2 regions of the Chryseobacterium barbadense genome follow, and region 2 is predicted to be linked to the other one. Evidence: riboswitches for the same ligand, from Rfam matches in the RefSeq annotation. Region 2 holds a riboswitch; the other holds the start of a gene.
What was found. Region 2 has a riboswitch for S-adenosylmethionine ahead of ACGHIN_RS02120 (SusC/RagA family TonB-linked outer membrane protein). Riboswitches for the same ligand answer to the same signal wherever they lie in the genome.
Positions count from the first base shown of each region.

Region 1: linked by a shared signal. The riboswitch ahead of ACGHIN_RS07015 (alpha/beta fold hydrolase) and the one ahead of ACGHIN_RS02120 (SusC/RagA family TonB-linked outer membrane protein) in region 2 are both predicted to bind S-adenosylmethionine.

Region 1 covers NZ_BAAFHL010000011.1:44,579-52,888, forward strand. Annotated here, with positions in the region: gene ACGHIN_RS07005 (T9SS type A sorting domain-containing protein) at 1-624, opposite strand, end outside; gene ACGHIN_RS07010 (MGH1-like glycoside hydrolase domain-containing protein) at 792-3,407, opposite strand; SAM riboswitch class I at 3,595-3,702, shown strand; gene ACGHIN_RS07015 (alpha/beta fold hydrolase) at 3,764-4,702, shown strand; gene ACGHIN_RS07020 (ACT domain-containing protein) at 4,704-6,242, shown strand; gene ACGHIN_RS07025 (O-succinylhomoserine sulfhydrylase) at 6,365-7,528, shown strand; gene ACGHIN_RS07030 (homocysteine S-methyltransferase family protein) at 7,558-8,310, shown strand, end outside.
Region 2 covers NZ_BAAFHL010000001.1:452,196-460,505, reverse strand. Annotated here, with positions in the region: gene ACGHIN_RS02135 (RHS repeat-associated core domain-containing protein) at 1-369, shown strand, start outside; gene ACGHIN_RS02130 (hypothetical protein) at 373-843, shown strand; gene ACGHIN_RS02125 (RagB/SusD family nutrient uptake outer membrane protein) at 883-2,376, opposite strand; gene ACGHIN_RS02120 (SusC/RagA family TonB-linked outer membrane protein) at 2,397-5,309, opposite strand; SAM riboswitch class I at 5,393-5,491, opposite strand; gene ACGHIN_RS02115 (type II 3-dehydroquinate dehydratase) at 5,734-6,150, shown strand; gene pckA (phosphoenolpyruvate carboxykinase (ATP)) at 6,194-7,810, opposite strand; gene ACGHIN_RS02105 (GYDIA family GHMP kinase) at 7,938-8,310, opposite strand, start outside.

The DNA of each region.
Region 1 (8,310 bases), on a different contig from region 2:
ATTGCTGGTGCTGATTGCTAAAGGAATTTGATATAATCTGGGATTAGTTCCGCCTCCCGATTCCAAACCATCATTAGTAATATTGATTCTTCCAATTCCCTGGATCGCATAATTGCTTCCTCCATACCAGTCGGAAATACTGATTCCTGTAAAGGTCTGGGAGGTATTATCCAGGAAATTAACATCTATATCCACAGTACATGCTCCGCTTCCCCCTGTTGCCAGCATGTATAAATTTAAAGCAGCAGTAGGCGTAGTAAACACAAGCGTTCCGTTATCATTAGTGTTCAGCAATCTTAATGAGTTATTGCCACTATAAGAGGCCAGCTGATAATTCAATCCTGAAGTAGAAGCTACTGCTGAAGCAATAATTCCATTGACAGGTAAGCCATAAGAAAGTGCTGGGCTGGTAGTCGTCAGCTGGAAATCCTTAGAAACAAAGGCGTAACTTACACCATCAACATCATTATTGGTAGATGTGCTGGATGATCCGACACCATTAGCAATTACATCAGCTGAATACCCGCTTGAAATAGGGATCGGCTGAAACTCCTGGGCGCTGATTTGGTTTGTAAATAAGCCTGATAAAACCAGGCATAAAGTAGGTAATAGTTTTTGTTTCATAATCATACAGTAAAATTAGTTTATCGGACCAATTTATATAATGCATTGAAAGAAATTCAATACTATTCGATCATTTTTATCAAATATTAATAAAATAATGTTAATTATAGTGATTGTATTATTGTAATAAAGGTAAACGAAAAGCCTCTTTTTTGAAGAGGCTTTAATTATAATGTCATTCTCGGTTTCATTAGCTTGGCTACAGTAGCTGTCCATCCTGTCTGATGCGAGGCTCCCACACCCCGTCCGTTATCTCCATGGAAATATTCATAAAAAGTAATATAATCCTTGAAATACTCGTCATAATTGAACTTTCCGTTTCCACCATTGAATGCCCTTTCTCCGTTTTCATCCTTTAAGAAAATAGAACAAAGCCTGTTGCTGATATTTTGGGCTACTTCATCCAGGTTCTTCTTCTCTCCGCTTCCCGTTGGAAACTCCACTTTCATACTGTTGCCGTAATAAAAGTGGAAGCGCTGTAAACTTTCAACAATCAGGAAATTGATAGGGAACCAGATAGGTCCTCTCCAGTTACTGTTACCACCGAACATCCTGCTGTCACTTTCCGCAGGCGTATAATACACCGCATTTTCATTGCCGTGAACAGAAAAAATAAACGGGTTTTCTTCATATACTTTGGACATTGCGCGAATTCCGTAAGAACTCAGAAACTCATTTTCATCAAGCATTCTTTTCAATACTTTGGTAAGTCTTGTTTTACGTAAAATACTCATCAAGTGCTTTCTTCCCTGTCCTTCTTCTTCCCAATGAGAGACTAATTTTGTTAATTCAGGCTTATTCTTCAATACCCAATCCATTCTTTCCCTGAAATTAGGCATCTTTTCCAATAAATGGTGATCAATAATTTCAACCGCAAACATCGGGATTAATCCAACAATACTCCTTAATCGTAAAGAAACACTGTCGCCGTTTCCAAGCTGAAGAACATCATAGAAGAAGCCATCCTCCTCATTCCATAAGCCTTTTGTTCCTTCCCCTAAATTCTCCATCGCTTCAGCAATGTAAAGATAATGTTCGAAGAACTTGATTGCCATATCCTCATACACCTGATAATATTGGGCAAGCTCCATGGAAATTCTCATCATATTCAAAGCATACATTGCCATCCAGCTTGTTCCATCCGCCTGTTCGAGATGCTGTCCGTCTTTCAGGATCATATTCCGGTCAAAAGCACCGATATTATCCAATCCGAGGAAACCTCCCCCGAAAATATTCTTACCGTTTTTATCCTTTCGGTTCACCCACCAGGTGAAATTAAGAAGCAGCTTTTGAAAAACCTTTTCAAGGAATAATAGATCCGGTTTTCCGTTATGCTTTTCATCAATTTTGAAAACCCTGAAGCAGGACCATGCGTGAACAGGAGGATTAACGTCACTCAGGTTCCATTCATAAGCAGGAAGCTGTCCGTTCGGATGCATATACCATTCCTTCGTTAGCAAAAGAAGCTGTCCTTTCGCAAATTCCGCATCAATAATAGCAAATGGTACACAGTGGAACGCCAGATCCCATGTTGCGTACCAGGGATATTCCCACTTATCCGGCATGGAAATAATGTCCTTGTTATGCATATGGTTCCATTCCGTATTTCTTACGTACTCATTGAAATTTCTCGGCGCTTCAAAATTCGGGTCACCTTTCAGCCATTTTCCTACATTATAGTGATAAAACTGTTTATTCCAGAGTAATCCGGCAAAAGCCTGTCTTTGCACATTTCTTTCATCGTCATCCGTTACATCATGCTGAACCTCCTGATAAAATTCATTGGCTTCAGCTATTCTCGCATTGAAAATTTCATCAAACTGGTCGAATGGTTCATCTGTATCCTGAGGCGATAATCTGAATTCAAATGTTTTGAATTGTCCGCCTTCAATGGTTTCATCAATTAAAAAAGAAGCCTTGGTTCCTCTTCTTTCAGGGTTTATCGTATTACTTCCGTATACAATATGATCATTAATTCCATCCTTATAATAGGTGTTCCCGAAATACAAGGTTCCGTGCAGTTTGGGATTATTTGTTTCATTATCACAAAACACACTTCTGGCATTGGTGTTTCTCGAATACAGCTTTTTGATGGAAATACTATCATGATTAATGTCAATGCAATCTTCACGAGAAGCATTTAAAAAAGGTTGATATGTATTATAACCCCATTTCCAGTTGTTTCTGAACCATAGCGTGGGAGCAACCACAATTGGAGCTTCCTTTTGGCTTCTGTTATGGATACTGACTCTCACTAAAATATCATCAGCATCTGCTTTGCAGTATTCAATAAAAATATCAAAGTATTCGTCGTTGTCGAAAATTCCCGTGTCGAAAATTTCATATTCAGGTTCTCTTTTGCTCCGTCTTCCGTTTTCCGCAACAAGATCCTCATAAGGAAATGCATTGATGGGATATTTGTATACCATTTTCATATAGCTATGAGTAGGCGTGTTGTCCAGATAATAGAAAAGTTCTTTAATATCTTCCCCATGATTTCCCTGAGGATTACTCAACCCGAAAAAACGTTCCTTAACGATCTTATCCTTTTTATTCCAGAAAGAAAGAGCAAAACACAAAAGTTGTTTCGTATCCGAAATCCCGGCAATACCTTCCTCTCCCCATCTGTATGTGTAACTTTCAGCATTGTCGTGGTTCGCATATCCCCATGCATTCCCGTTCGGGCTGTAATCTTCACGAACATTTCCCCATTGCCTGTTGCTTACATAGGGTCCCCAGTTTTTCCAGTTTATATCTTGTAGTCTTTGTTTTTCAGCAATCATATCTCATCATTTTCTAGTACGAAGGTAGCTTTTTTGAGAAATAATTCCAATTTTCGATCGCTGAACAATTCTTAACATAGCCTTGAAAATCTTTTGTTTATGGGGTTTTTATAGAATAAATTAAATTTTCTTAAATATTTAAAAGAAAAAAACTATCTTTGCACCATCGTTCATTCAAATATTGAAAATGTTATCAAGAAAGGTTGAGGGAATAGACCCTGTGAAACCTTAGCAACCCTTTGCGCAAGTAAAGAAGGTGCTACGTTCTACCAAAATTATTTTGGACAGATAACTTACTGAAGTTCTTTCAGCCATTTCTCATGGCATTTTCAATTGTGTTATAAAATATAATAGAATTGAAAACAGAACTAACCTATATTCATTTTTCGTATCAAACCAATTCCCGAAGGGAACATTATATCTCATTAAGCTATCAGCTTTTTGGGAAAGACCTGTTTACAGCACCCATCGTTTTGATAAACCACGCATTAACCGGAAATTCGAATGTTTCCGGAGAGAAAGGCTGGTGGAAGCAGCTGATCGGGGAAAATCATGTTATCGATACCAACAAATACACCGTTCTGTGTTTCAATATTCCCGGAAACGGTTATGATGATTTTTTAATTGATGAATATGAAAACTTCACTCCTTCGGATATTGCAAATATCTTTTTAAAGGGACTTGAAACTCTAAACATACAAAATTTACATGCCATTATAGGAGGTTCTCTCGGAGGCGGGATCGGTTGGGAGATGTTGGCTAAACGTCCACAATTAGCTGAGATTTTTATTCCGATCGCATGCGATTTTAAAACGCACGACTGGCTTCATGCTCAATGTCTTGTTCAAAAATTTTTGCTGAACAGTCATGATGAGCCTTTACAGAAGGCAAGAATCCATGCGATGCTGTGTTACAGAACCCCGCAATCTTTAAACGATAGATTTCAAACTCAATATATTCAGGATAAGAAGCGCCTGAAATCAGAAGACTGGTTGATATACCATGGAAATGCTTTAAACGAAAGATTTAGTTTAAATGCATATAAATTGATGAACCATCTGCTGATGAACATTAATACGGAAGAAAAAATGCTGGAGAAAATAAAGGCACGAATGCATTTGATCTCTGTAGATTCAGACTTATTCTTTCCTGCTTCGGAAATTCGAATGTGTTTCGAAAAGCTGAAAGAAAAAAGAGAAAATGTTTTCTATCACGAGATCCAATCAATACATGGGCACGATGCCTTCTTAATGGAATACGAACAATTAAATAATATCATAAAAAATATTTTGTAGAATGAAAAATGCTAACGAAATAAGATTCTTAAAAAACAGATCAATCATCAAGTTCGAAGGCGAAGATTTCCTTGGAGAAATAGGAGTGGACGGACGAATTTTTAAAGCACTTACACTGGCAAGAATTAGTGTAGGGGTTATCTCACAGCAGGCTATTGAAAATGGAATTTCTATCCTTGTTCAGGAAAATGATGCCGAAAATGCGGTAAGCTGCCTGATTGAAGAATTTGAAGCCGAAAGAAAATCCGGAAAAGTTTCCCAGATTTACAGCATCAATAATGTTTCTGTACTGGGCTTTGTTTCCGAGGATTATAATAAAGTACTTGTTGAACTGGCCAGAAACAATGTTTTTCCATTGCTTTTAAACCAGATTGCAAGCGAAAACAGAGTTAATATCGTAGTGACGTCTTCGCAGGATGAGAAAGCAAAAAATATCATTGAATCTGAGATTTTCAAAAAGCCTAAAACCGTTCATCTGGCAATTATCGGACACGGAAATGTTGGGAAAACCCTGATCGATCAGGTACTGGAATCCTCGGATGAGATCAAGAGACGTAAAAAAATAGATCTAAAAGTGGTTGCTGTAGCCAATTCCAGAAAAATTGCCTTCAATAAAAAAGGTTTTGACAATAATTGGAGCGATGAGGTTTTGGTTGCAGAAAACCCTTCAAGCGTTGAAACCCTTATTAATTTTTCCAAGGAAAACCAATTGGAAAACCTGATCGTGGTTGATAATACGGCAAGCAAAGATTTTGTTAAAAACTATCACACTTTAGCTGAAAACGGATTTGACCTGGTTTCTTCCAATAAAATCTTCAACACTTTACCTATTGATGAATACCGTAAACTAAGATATACGTTGAACAAAAACAACAGGCGCTATTTATACGAAACCAATGTAGGAGCAGGTTTACCTTTAATCGATACCATTAAATTATTACACCTTTCCGGTGAAAATATTACCAGAATCAAAGGAGTATTTTCAGGAACATTGAGCTATGTCTTTAATAATTTTTCATTGAGAGACGATAAGTTTTCAACCATCATCAACGAAGCGTTGGAAAAAGGCTATACGGAACCGGACCCAAGAGAAGATCTGTCAGGAAATGACGTGGCAAGAAAGCTGTTGATTCTGGCAAGAGAATTAGATTTGATCAATGAATTTGATGATATCAACATCCAAAATCTTGTCCCTGAAAGCCTGCTTTCTGTATCTAAACAGGAGTTCCTTTCCCGACTGGATGAGCTTGATGAAGAATATCAGAGGATCAAGGAAAGCCAAGAAGAAGGTCATGTATTGAGATACGTTGGAGATTTGCATGGCGATCTGCAAAAAGACAAAGGAGAGCTTGATGTAAAACTGATCTCCGTTCCTGCAAGTTCCGCTTTGGGACAATTAAAAGGATCAGACTCTATTTTTGAGATCTATACGGAAAGTTACGGAGAAAACCCGATCGTTATTATGGGAGCGGGAGCAGGAGCTCAGGTAACTGCAAGAGGAGTTTTCGGGGATATTTTAAGAGTAAGTGAAACCAAATAATATGAATAATATAACAATTTAAGAATGTAGAAATGTAGCAATGAATTTGTCATTCTGAGCAGAGCGAAGAATCTCATTATTAAACTGTTAGATTGATACATTGTTAAATTAATTAAAACTATATGGAAAATTTCGAAACATTTGCAATAAGAACACAAACTGAAAGAAGCCAGTTTGATGAGCACTCTACACCATTGTATCTTACCTCCAGTTTTATTTTTCAGGATGCGGAAGATATGAGAGCGAGTTTTGCAGAAGAAAAATCTAAGAATTTGTACAGCCGTTTTTCCAATCCTAATGTGACCGAGTTCACCGACAAGATTGCAAAAATGGAAGGTGCGGAAGCAGGATATGCTTTTGCAACGGGAATGGCCGCCATTTATTCAACTTTCGCCACCCTATTGAATGCAGGAGATCATATTGTAAGCTGTCAGTCGGTTTTCGGATCTACTCACACATTATTCACCAAATACTTTCCGAAATGGAATATAGAAACTACCTATTTCAAAGCGGAAGATGCAGAAAAAGTAGAACAATATATCCAGCCGAATACTAAAATCTTATATCTGGAAACACCAACCAATCCGGCCATTGAAATTTTGGACCTTGAATTTTTCGGACAGATTGCGAAGAAATATAATCTGATATTCATTGTAGATAACTGTTTTGCAACACCTTATCTTCAGCAGCCGATTAAGTATGGTGCAGATATTGTTGTACATTCCGCAACGAAGCTGATTGACGGACAAGGGCGTGTTTTAGGAGGTGTGGCAGTAGGAAAGGCCGATCTGATAAGGGAAATCTATCTTTTTGCAAGAAATACAGGTCCGGCAATGTCACCTTTTAATGCGTGGGTTTTATCAAAAAGTTTGGAAACATTGGCTATACGTGTTGAAAAGCATTGCGAGAATGCAGTAAAGGTTGCCGAGTTTCTGGAGAGCCATCCCAATGTGGAATTTGTAAAATATCCGTTCCTGAAATCTCATCCGAGCTACGAAATCGCTAAAAAACAGATGAAATTAGGCGGAAATATTGTGGCATTTGAAATCAAGGGCGGAATTGAAGGCGGAAGAAAGTTTTTAGATCACATCAAAATGTGTTCTCTGTCCGCCAACTTAGGAGATACAAGAACAATTGTAACACACCCTGCTTCAACAACGCATTCCAAATTAACAGAGGAGGAAAGAAATGAAGTGGGAATTACAGCAGGTTTGGTTCGTTGTTCAGCCGGTCTGGAAAATATAGATGACATCATTGCAGATTTAAAACAAGCTCTTGAAGCATAGCGGTTCGAAATAAAAAAGTAAATAGAAAAATGAAAAATATAGAATCACTTTATAAAGCGCTTAATGAAAGGATCCTGGTTCTGGACGGAGCAATGGGAACCATGCTTCAACGCTATAAGTTTGAAGAGGAAGATTATCGCGGAGAACGTTTTAAAGATTGGGAGCATCCCGTAAAAGGAAATAATGACCTGCTTTCGTTAACCCAGCCTCAGGCGATTGAAGAAGTTCACAGAAAATATCTGGAAGCGGGTGCAGACATTCTTGAAACCAATACGTTTTCCGGAACTACCATTGCAATGGCAGATTATCACATGGAAGATTTGGTATATGAACTCAACTATGAATCTGCAAAGATAGCCCGAAAAGTCTGTGATGAATTCACCGCTAAAAATCCCAATCAGCCAAGATTTGTTGCGGGATCTATCGGCCCTACCAACAAAACAGCAAGTTTAAGTCCCGATGTAAATGATCCCGGTTACCGCGCCATTACTTTCGATGAATTGAGAATTGCCTATAAGCAGCAGGCGGAAGCACTTTTGGATGGCGGATCAGATATTCTGTTGGTCGAAACTATTTTCGATACTTTGAATGCAAAAGCAGCTTTGTTTGCTATTGATGAAATTCAGGATGAAAGGGGGATCAAAATTCCGATCATGGTTTCAGGAACGATCACGGATGCTTCAGGAAGAACGTTGAGCGGGCAGACTGCGGAAGCATTTCTGATTTCTATTTCCCATTTGAACCTTTTAAGTGTTGGGTTCAACTGTGCACTGGGAGCAAAC
Region 2 (8,310 bases):
GATGGATATGTACTGGGTATTACAACTAACAGAAATAAAAATTTGTGGGAATTTTTAGTTAAAGGACAAAAATCATCAGTACTAATTGCTCCAAATCTAGGGCTAAAAAGTAATTTTTTAAAGCAAGCTGTTTTTGGCCATGAATACATCCATGCCTATCACAGATATATTGGTTTAATGGCTAAGTATGGGAAAAAATATTCAGATTACACTGAATCTTCTGCTTATCATTTTAGTATTAATTTACTAAAACATAAAGGACAGGATTATAGTGCTATTTTGAATCAGTTTTATAATTATGGAGCCAAATTTCCAGGAGTCTTTAACTGGACTGCAGCTATTAACAACATCGTGAATTTTAAAAAATAAATCATGAAATATTTGACATCCATATTTTTTGTCTTGATAGTGAATTGTAAACAAGAAAAAAATATCGTAACAGAAAATGATATTATAAGTATAATCCATCAGAGTAATAATATTGTAAACAATATAACCGGCAATTACTATATTCTTGATAAGAGATTTAAGAATCCTGGCAAGCATAGCCTAACAATGACAGCTAATGATATTAGTTTAATTAAGAAAAAAATTATCAAAGAAGATATATATAAATTAGAAGATTCTTTAAAGTTTATTAAATCATGTAAAGTGGCTTGTCTTTCAGAAATTACAATATTATATAAGTCCGGTAAAAAACAATATTTTATTTTTGATAATTACCATTATAAAGATAATTTCAATAATAGATCTTACAAAAAAATTGTAAACTTAGAAGCATTAATAGCGAAAATAATAATGAAAAAGAAAATTGATCCTGAATCTATAAACGTAAGCTTCTAAAATAATTTTAACAGCCATTGCAATGCAATGGCTGTTTTCTTATAAATTCGGGTTGTTCTCAATCTCTTTCTGTGGAATGGTAAAAAGGTAATACCTGCTGTTTGGAGCAAATGCAGACTGATCCGGAAAAGCAAAAATGGTATGGCCTCTTCCATTAACTGTCTTTATAGTCCCGTTTGGTGTGGTTACCTGAACCTGTATCGGCTGCCCGTTTGCATTGACATAAGGTTTTCTCACCACGGTTCCCTGTGTTCTGATAATATCTGATAATGAAAATCCTTCTCCGAAGAGCTCTTTTCTTCGTTCAATTAAAACTTCCTTAATCACTGCATCCTGTGCTAAAGAGCCACTGTAAAGATTTGCATTCCGGGCAGATTTCAATTGGTTCAAAACGGTTACAGCATTGGTAACGTTTCCGTTTCTGGCTTCCGCTTCGGCTTCTATCAAGTACATTTCAGCGGATCTCATCAATACAATATCGGCAATCAGGGTGGCTTTAAATTTAAATTTAGCATATCTCAACAGTCCTTCTCTTCCGGGTAAACCATCCCATTGGAATAATTGATAACGGATATCATTGGTGTCAAATAAATCTTTAAAATAAGGATCTGCCATAAAGCTGTAATAATAGCTTCCTGAAGATGAAACATCTAAATAATGAAAAGCATAACTTTCACCTGACTGTTCCTGAGTCTGGCCATGTCCCCAAATCCATTCTCCATTGCCGATATCATTGAAACCTTCTTTATATTTCTCGGGAACCATTAACGGATATCCGGTTCTGGCCACTTTTGCTGCAGCAATGGCTTTACTCCATTCTCCTGTATTTAAATAGGTTCTAGCCAACAATCCATTCACCACTGAGCGGTCAATTTTATCTTTGTTATTTCTTGTATAGTTTTGCAGTAGATTATCAGCATCCGTTAAATCACTTTTAATCAACGTATAGATTTCTTCAAGACTTGCTTTCGGCTTTCCAACGGAATTTATAGTGGTAGGCTCTGTATATACCGGAACGGTTAAAGCGTTTTTGTCTTTCAGATAACTGAACTGATAAAAGCTTGCCAGATTTAAATAACAAAATGCTCTCAATGCTTTCGCCTGACCTTTTACCTGATCTTTTTTTGCCTGGCTTCCTTCCACTACATCTATTCTGCTTATTACATTATTCATATTATTGATAGTAGAATACAGTGCATTCCAAATGAAAAGTGAACGGCTCCCGGTATTGTTCACCAAGTCCGTGAATGCATAAGCAGAAGGAAAACCGTACTTATTCGTTAAAACAGCAACGTCACTTCCCATGGCATCGCTCGTTCTCAGTACTGTGGAATACCCTATATTGGCATACGTAGGTCCATCATCATTTAATTTTGCCCAGGCTCCGTTGATTACGGTTTCCGCACTTTCTGCTGTTTTAAAAACTTCTGCTTCATTGGCCTGGTTGGTAGGTGCTGTTTCCAGATCACTTTCACAGCTCAATATAGAAAGATTAAGTAATAATGATAAGGACAGATATACTATTTTTTTCATGTTTTCAAATTTTAAGATTGTTAAAGAGTTGCCTGAAGGCCAAAAGTTATCGTTCTCATCGCAGGATATCTGTAATAAGTTGTTCCGTCTAATGTTTGCTCCGGATCCATTCCTTTATGCTTGTAGAATGTTAACAGGTTTTCCGCCTGAAGGTAAATCCTGAATTTTTTCAGTCCTATTCTTTCGAAATAATCGGATGGCAAAGTATATCCCAGGCTTACATTTTTCACTCTCGCATACGTTCCGGAATATAAAAACCTTGAAGATACTGACGTCCAGTTATTGGTCGTTGTACTTAAAGCAGGCACATCGGTATTCGTATTTTCAGGAGTCCATCTGTTCAGAATTTCCGAACTCCATGCTCTACCGCCTGAGCTTCCGTTATGCATAATCATCGTATAATCGGTATCCAGAATTTTTCCACCGATGCTGAATGTCAATAACCCTGAGAAATCAAAGTTTTTATAAATGATACTGGTCGTAATTCCACCTATTAATTTTGGAAGGGAGGAACCCTGTAACGTTTTGGTCGCTTTTGCATATTCTGAAGTAGTTCCTTCCACAGTATTTCCATTGGCATCCTTAGAGATGGTTCTCCATAAAGGTTTTCCGTTACTCGGGTCTACTCCTACCCATTCAGGAATGAAGAAATCATAAATGGAACCTCCTACCTGTAAAAGCTTTGTTCCGCTGACAATGGAGCCTTTCGGAAGTTTCGTAATTTCATTTTTCAAAGTACTTAAGTTGACATCAACATCCCACTGGAAATCATCATTCTTAATTGGTGTTGTGAATAGGGAAAACTCAAATCCTGTATTCTTTAATTCTCCGATGTTTGCCTGGAAACCGCTGAAGCCTAAAGATGGTGCTAAAGGCATTTCAAACAGAAGGTCTTTACTCTGACGCTGGAAGTATTCTACATTTCCTTTAATTCTGTTTTTAAGGATGGCAAATTCTAACCCGACGTTTAAATTGAGGTTGGTTTCCCATTTCAGATCCGGAGTAGGAAGTCTGCTTGCAACAGTTCCCGGTTCTCCAAGATTATTGTAAAATGCATATAAGCTTTGATATGCATAATAGGTACTTAGTTTATCATTTCCTTGTCCTCCATAACTCGCACGCAGGGTAAGCTGATTAAAAACATTCAGGTTTTTGATAAAATCCTCATTTGACGCCTTCCATGACCCTCCCACAGACCAAAATGTTCCCCATCTGTTATCCGGAGAAAATCTTGATGACCCATCTGCTCTTACTGATCCGGAAACGAAATATTTATTTTTATAATCATATTCTATTTTTCCTAAAAAGCTCAGTAATCCTAATTTATCACTATTCCCGCTAAAACTGCCTAATAAAGCGGCTGCATCCGGCTCATAATAATATGGAAGTGAGAATTGGCTTCTGCTTCCGGATATGGTTTGATATTCATAATGATAAAATTCCTGACCAGCCAGAACGTTAAAGTGATGCTGGCTTAACTTTTTATCATAAGTTAAAATATTACTTGTGGTGTAAGATAGTGTTCTTGAATTAGTCTTGGTAACTGATCCCCCGATTTCGCTTCCCTCTCCTATCAAAGGGTTTGTATAATAATGTCCATTATAGTTAACCAAATCAATGGAAAAACTCGACTTAAATTTTAGTTCAGGCAAAAAAGTAAAGTCTAAAAATCCTTTTCCCGAAAAATTATCTTCTCTGTTTTCATTTTTGTCTAAAGGTAAAGTGGCTGCTGCGTTCTCATTCTGCAATGCACTTGTAGGTCTGTATTTTCCGAAATCATAGATATAATTTCCATTGGCATCCAGCTTATAGCTTCCATCTGCATTCCTTTCATAATAAGGGTAGAAAGAAGGGATTACCCTAGCTGCATTAATAATATTATCCGTTCTGGAATCTGAAGAAGGAGGTGCTTGTTGAAGACTGTTGGTATAGCTTAAATTAGCTCCTACATTTAACCATTTTTTTACTTCCGTATTTATTTTTAAACGGGTACTGTACTTTCTGAAACCGGACTCAATAGCGATTCCTTTATCATCCAGATATCCTAATGAAAAATAATAGTTGCTTTTTTCACTTCCCCCACTGAAATCCAGATCTACCTGGTTTCTCGAAGCCACTCTTTGCAGAATATCTCTCCAGTCATCATTCCATAATGCTTTTGCTCCAGGTAAAAGTTTCCCATCGGTTCCTACAGGTTTGGCGTAGTTTACTCCATAGGGATTAATTCCCAAAGCATTCACCAGGTTGTCCGTTGCCATTTGCGCTGCTTGCTGCGATGAGATCTGACTGGATTTATATCCATTTCTCAATGCCTCCCAATACAGCTCAAAGTACTGATCTGTACTTACTTGTTCATAGTCTTTCACCGCTCTTGTTGAAAAACCCTGACTGATATTGAAGTTAATTCTTGCCTCTCCTTTCTTGCCTGATTTTGTGGTAATAATAATCACTCCATTGGCTCCTCTTGATCCATATAATGAACTTGCCGTTGCGTCTTTAAGCACACTTATGGATTCGATGTCATTTGGACTTATGGAATTGATATTTCCATCAAAAGGAATTCCGTCTACTACAAATAAAGGATTGCTGGATGCGCTTACCGATCCTATTCCACGGATCCGGATGGATGCTACAGAACCCGGTTGCCCCGAAGCACTCACCGCCTGAAGTCCGGGAACCTGTCCTTCCAATGCCTTTGTTATATTCGTTACAGGTCTGTTATTGATTTTTTCACTGGAAATGGTTGCTACTGATCCCGTGTAACTTGTTTTTTTAGCTTTACCATAAGCTACAATAACCACTTCATCAATATTTTTCTCCTGGATTGTATCCTTATCGGATTTTATTTCCTGACCCTGCAATATACTTCCAAAGAAGAATACAGCAATTGAAGGCAGCCAAGATTTCGAAATAATTAATTTATTGTTAATCATAATCAATTTTATTTATCATATATTAAAATTTAACCCTTTGCAGAAAAAACAGCAAAGGGCATCCATAGATATGATTCACCTAATGCTTATTTTTCCTTTTAAAGGCTGAATGTAACACCTTGCATATAGGCAGGTTGTTAAGATTTCACAGGTTCAGTTCCCTCCATCTTTCTTTATAAGCCGATCGAAATATGTTGCAAAGCTAAAAACAAAAAGTCTACAAAACAAGTAGACTTTTAAAATACCATTGAACTCATTTATGAAAAATTAACTTAAAATTGTTTAAAACGCGATAAAATAGCCCTTTAGGGCCATTAAAAAATTCTCAAACATGACAAAAATCATTAAAAATAATATAATCGACACTTATAGTATTCTTCTTAAATTTTAAAGCTTCAATTAAAAAATTTTCTATTTTTATACTATGAAAATTTTAATTGTTAACGGCCCTAATTTGAATCTTTTAGGAACCAGGGAGCCTGAAATTTACGGAAGCACTTCCATGGAAAATTATTTGGAAAAGTTGAAATCAGAGTTTCCAGCCTATAATCTTACTTATTATCAATCCAATATTGAAGGGGAAATTATTGACAGGCTTCAACAAGATGATTTTGATGCTCTCATTATCAATCCGGGAGCTTATACACATTATTCTTATGCAATTGCTGATTGCTTAAAGAATATTCAGAAGTCCAAAGTAGAGGTTCACATCAGCAATATTTACAAAAGGGAAGAGTTTCGACAGAAATCGGTGACAGCGGCTCATACTGATTCCGTTTTATCCGGTTTTGGAATGCATGGCTATAGATTAGCAATACAAAGCCTCACTGAAAATAAATAAAATAAAAAGCCTCATCGTTGATGAGGCTTTTTTAGTTGTATGATTAGATAGTTTGTTCTTGTAATTGAGGTCCGGAAGCAACCAATTTTTTACCTTCTTCTGTATTGCAATACTGTTCGAAGTTTTTGATATATCTTGAAGCTAAATCTTTTGCTTTTTCTTCCCATTCTGCAACATCAGCATAAGTTTCTCTTGGGTCCAGGATCCCTTCAGAAACATTTGGCAATGCTGTAGGAATTTCAAGATTCATAATTGGAACTCTTGTTTTAGGAGCATTTTCGATAGATCCGTCGATGATCGCATCAATGATTGCTCTTGTATCTTTAAGAGAAATTCTCTTTCCTGTCCCATTCCATCCTGTATTTACCAAATATGCCTTAGCTCCGTGCTCTTTCATTTTACCAATCAACGTTTTAGAATACATCGTTGGGTGTAAGGTAAGGAACGCTTCACCAAACGCCGGAGAGAAAGATGGTTCCGGTTCAGTAATTCCTCTTTCAGTACCTGCCAATTTGGAAGTATATCCACATAAGAAGTGATACTGCGCCTGATTTTCATCTAAAACAGAAACCGGAGGCAATACTCCGAATGCATCAGCAGACAGGTATACGATTTTCTTAGCATGTCCTGCTTTGGAAGGCAAAACTATTTTATTGATATGATAAATCGGATAAGAAACTCTTGTATTTTCAGTGATTGAACCATCCGTATAGTCAGCAACCCCATTGTTTACGACCACATTCTCAAGAAGAGCATCTCTCTTGATCGCTCTGAAAATATCCGGTTCTTTTTCTGCGGACAGATCAATTACTTTAGCATAACATCCACCTTCATAATTGAACACTCCGTTGTTATCCCAACCGTGCTCATCATCCCCGATCAGGTATCTCTTAGGATCTGCAGATAAGGTTGTTTTACCAGTTCCTGACAAACCGAAGAATAGAGCTACATCCCCATCTTCACCAACGTTTGCCGAACAATGCATAGAAGCCATACCTTTTAGCGGAAGGTAATAGTTCATGATGGCAAACATTCCTTTTTTCATTTCTCCACCATACCAAGTACCGCCGATAATTTGAACTTTTTCAGTAAGATCAAACATAATGAAATTTTCAGAGTTCAATCCCTGTGCTTCCCAATTCGGGTTGGTCGTTTTAGAACCATTGATTACTGTGAAATCTGGTTCACCGAAGTTTTCCAATTCATAATGAGAAGGACGGATGAACATATTCGTAACGAAATGAGCCTGCCAAGCCACTTCAACAATGAATCTCACTTTTAATCTGGTATCTACATTGGTTCCACAAAAAGCGTCAACCACATAAATTTTCTTAGATGTAGAAAGCTGATCTAACACTAATCCTTTACAAGATTGGAAAATTTCCGGAGTGGTAGGCAAGTTTACTTTACCATCCCAGAAAATAGTGTCTCTTGAAACATCATCCTGAACAATATATCTGTCTTTAGGTGAACGACCTGTGAAAATTCCTGTTTTTACTGATACCGCACCAGATTCTGTAAGCTCAGCTCTTTCAAAGCCTTGATTTTCAGGAGAAACTTCAGCCTGATATAATTCTTCGTAAGAAGGATTATAAATTACCTCGTAGTCTCCTTTAATCCCTAATTTTTGTAAATCCTGGATGATTTTAGCGTTTTTCATTTTACTTATATTTTCTATATTCTTTTTGGGTTCAACAAAATTAAATATTAATTAATTGTTAAAGGTGGTTAAATATAATGATATAAGTCAGAATGACAAAGAAAAATACAGCCTTGTAAACCACTGATTATAAGGAAATTAAATCACCCCATTCAAAAATAGTAGAAAAACCTTTTCCCCAAAAATAGTCTCTAAAGCCGTCAAATTTAGCACTCATTACAAAATCTCCACCCCATGCTCCCAAGCTTTTGACAAAAACAGGGCAATCCTGGAAAAAACGCTGTCTAACTGTGGGAATTTCAAGAAAATTGGATATTTTTTGTTCATGTTCCAACATTAACTGAGAAAAAATTTGCAATTCATTACATAACAAAATATTTCTTGTAAGATTTGAAAATTCATCAACTAAATCTTGAGACTTCTTTTTGGACTTGTACAAATTAATTCCTTCCCGACTATCTTGTTTTTGATTTAAATGAATAAAGATCAACTCATTTTTG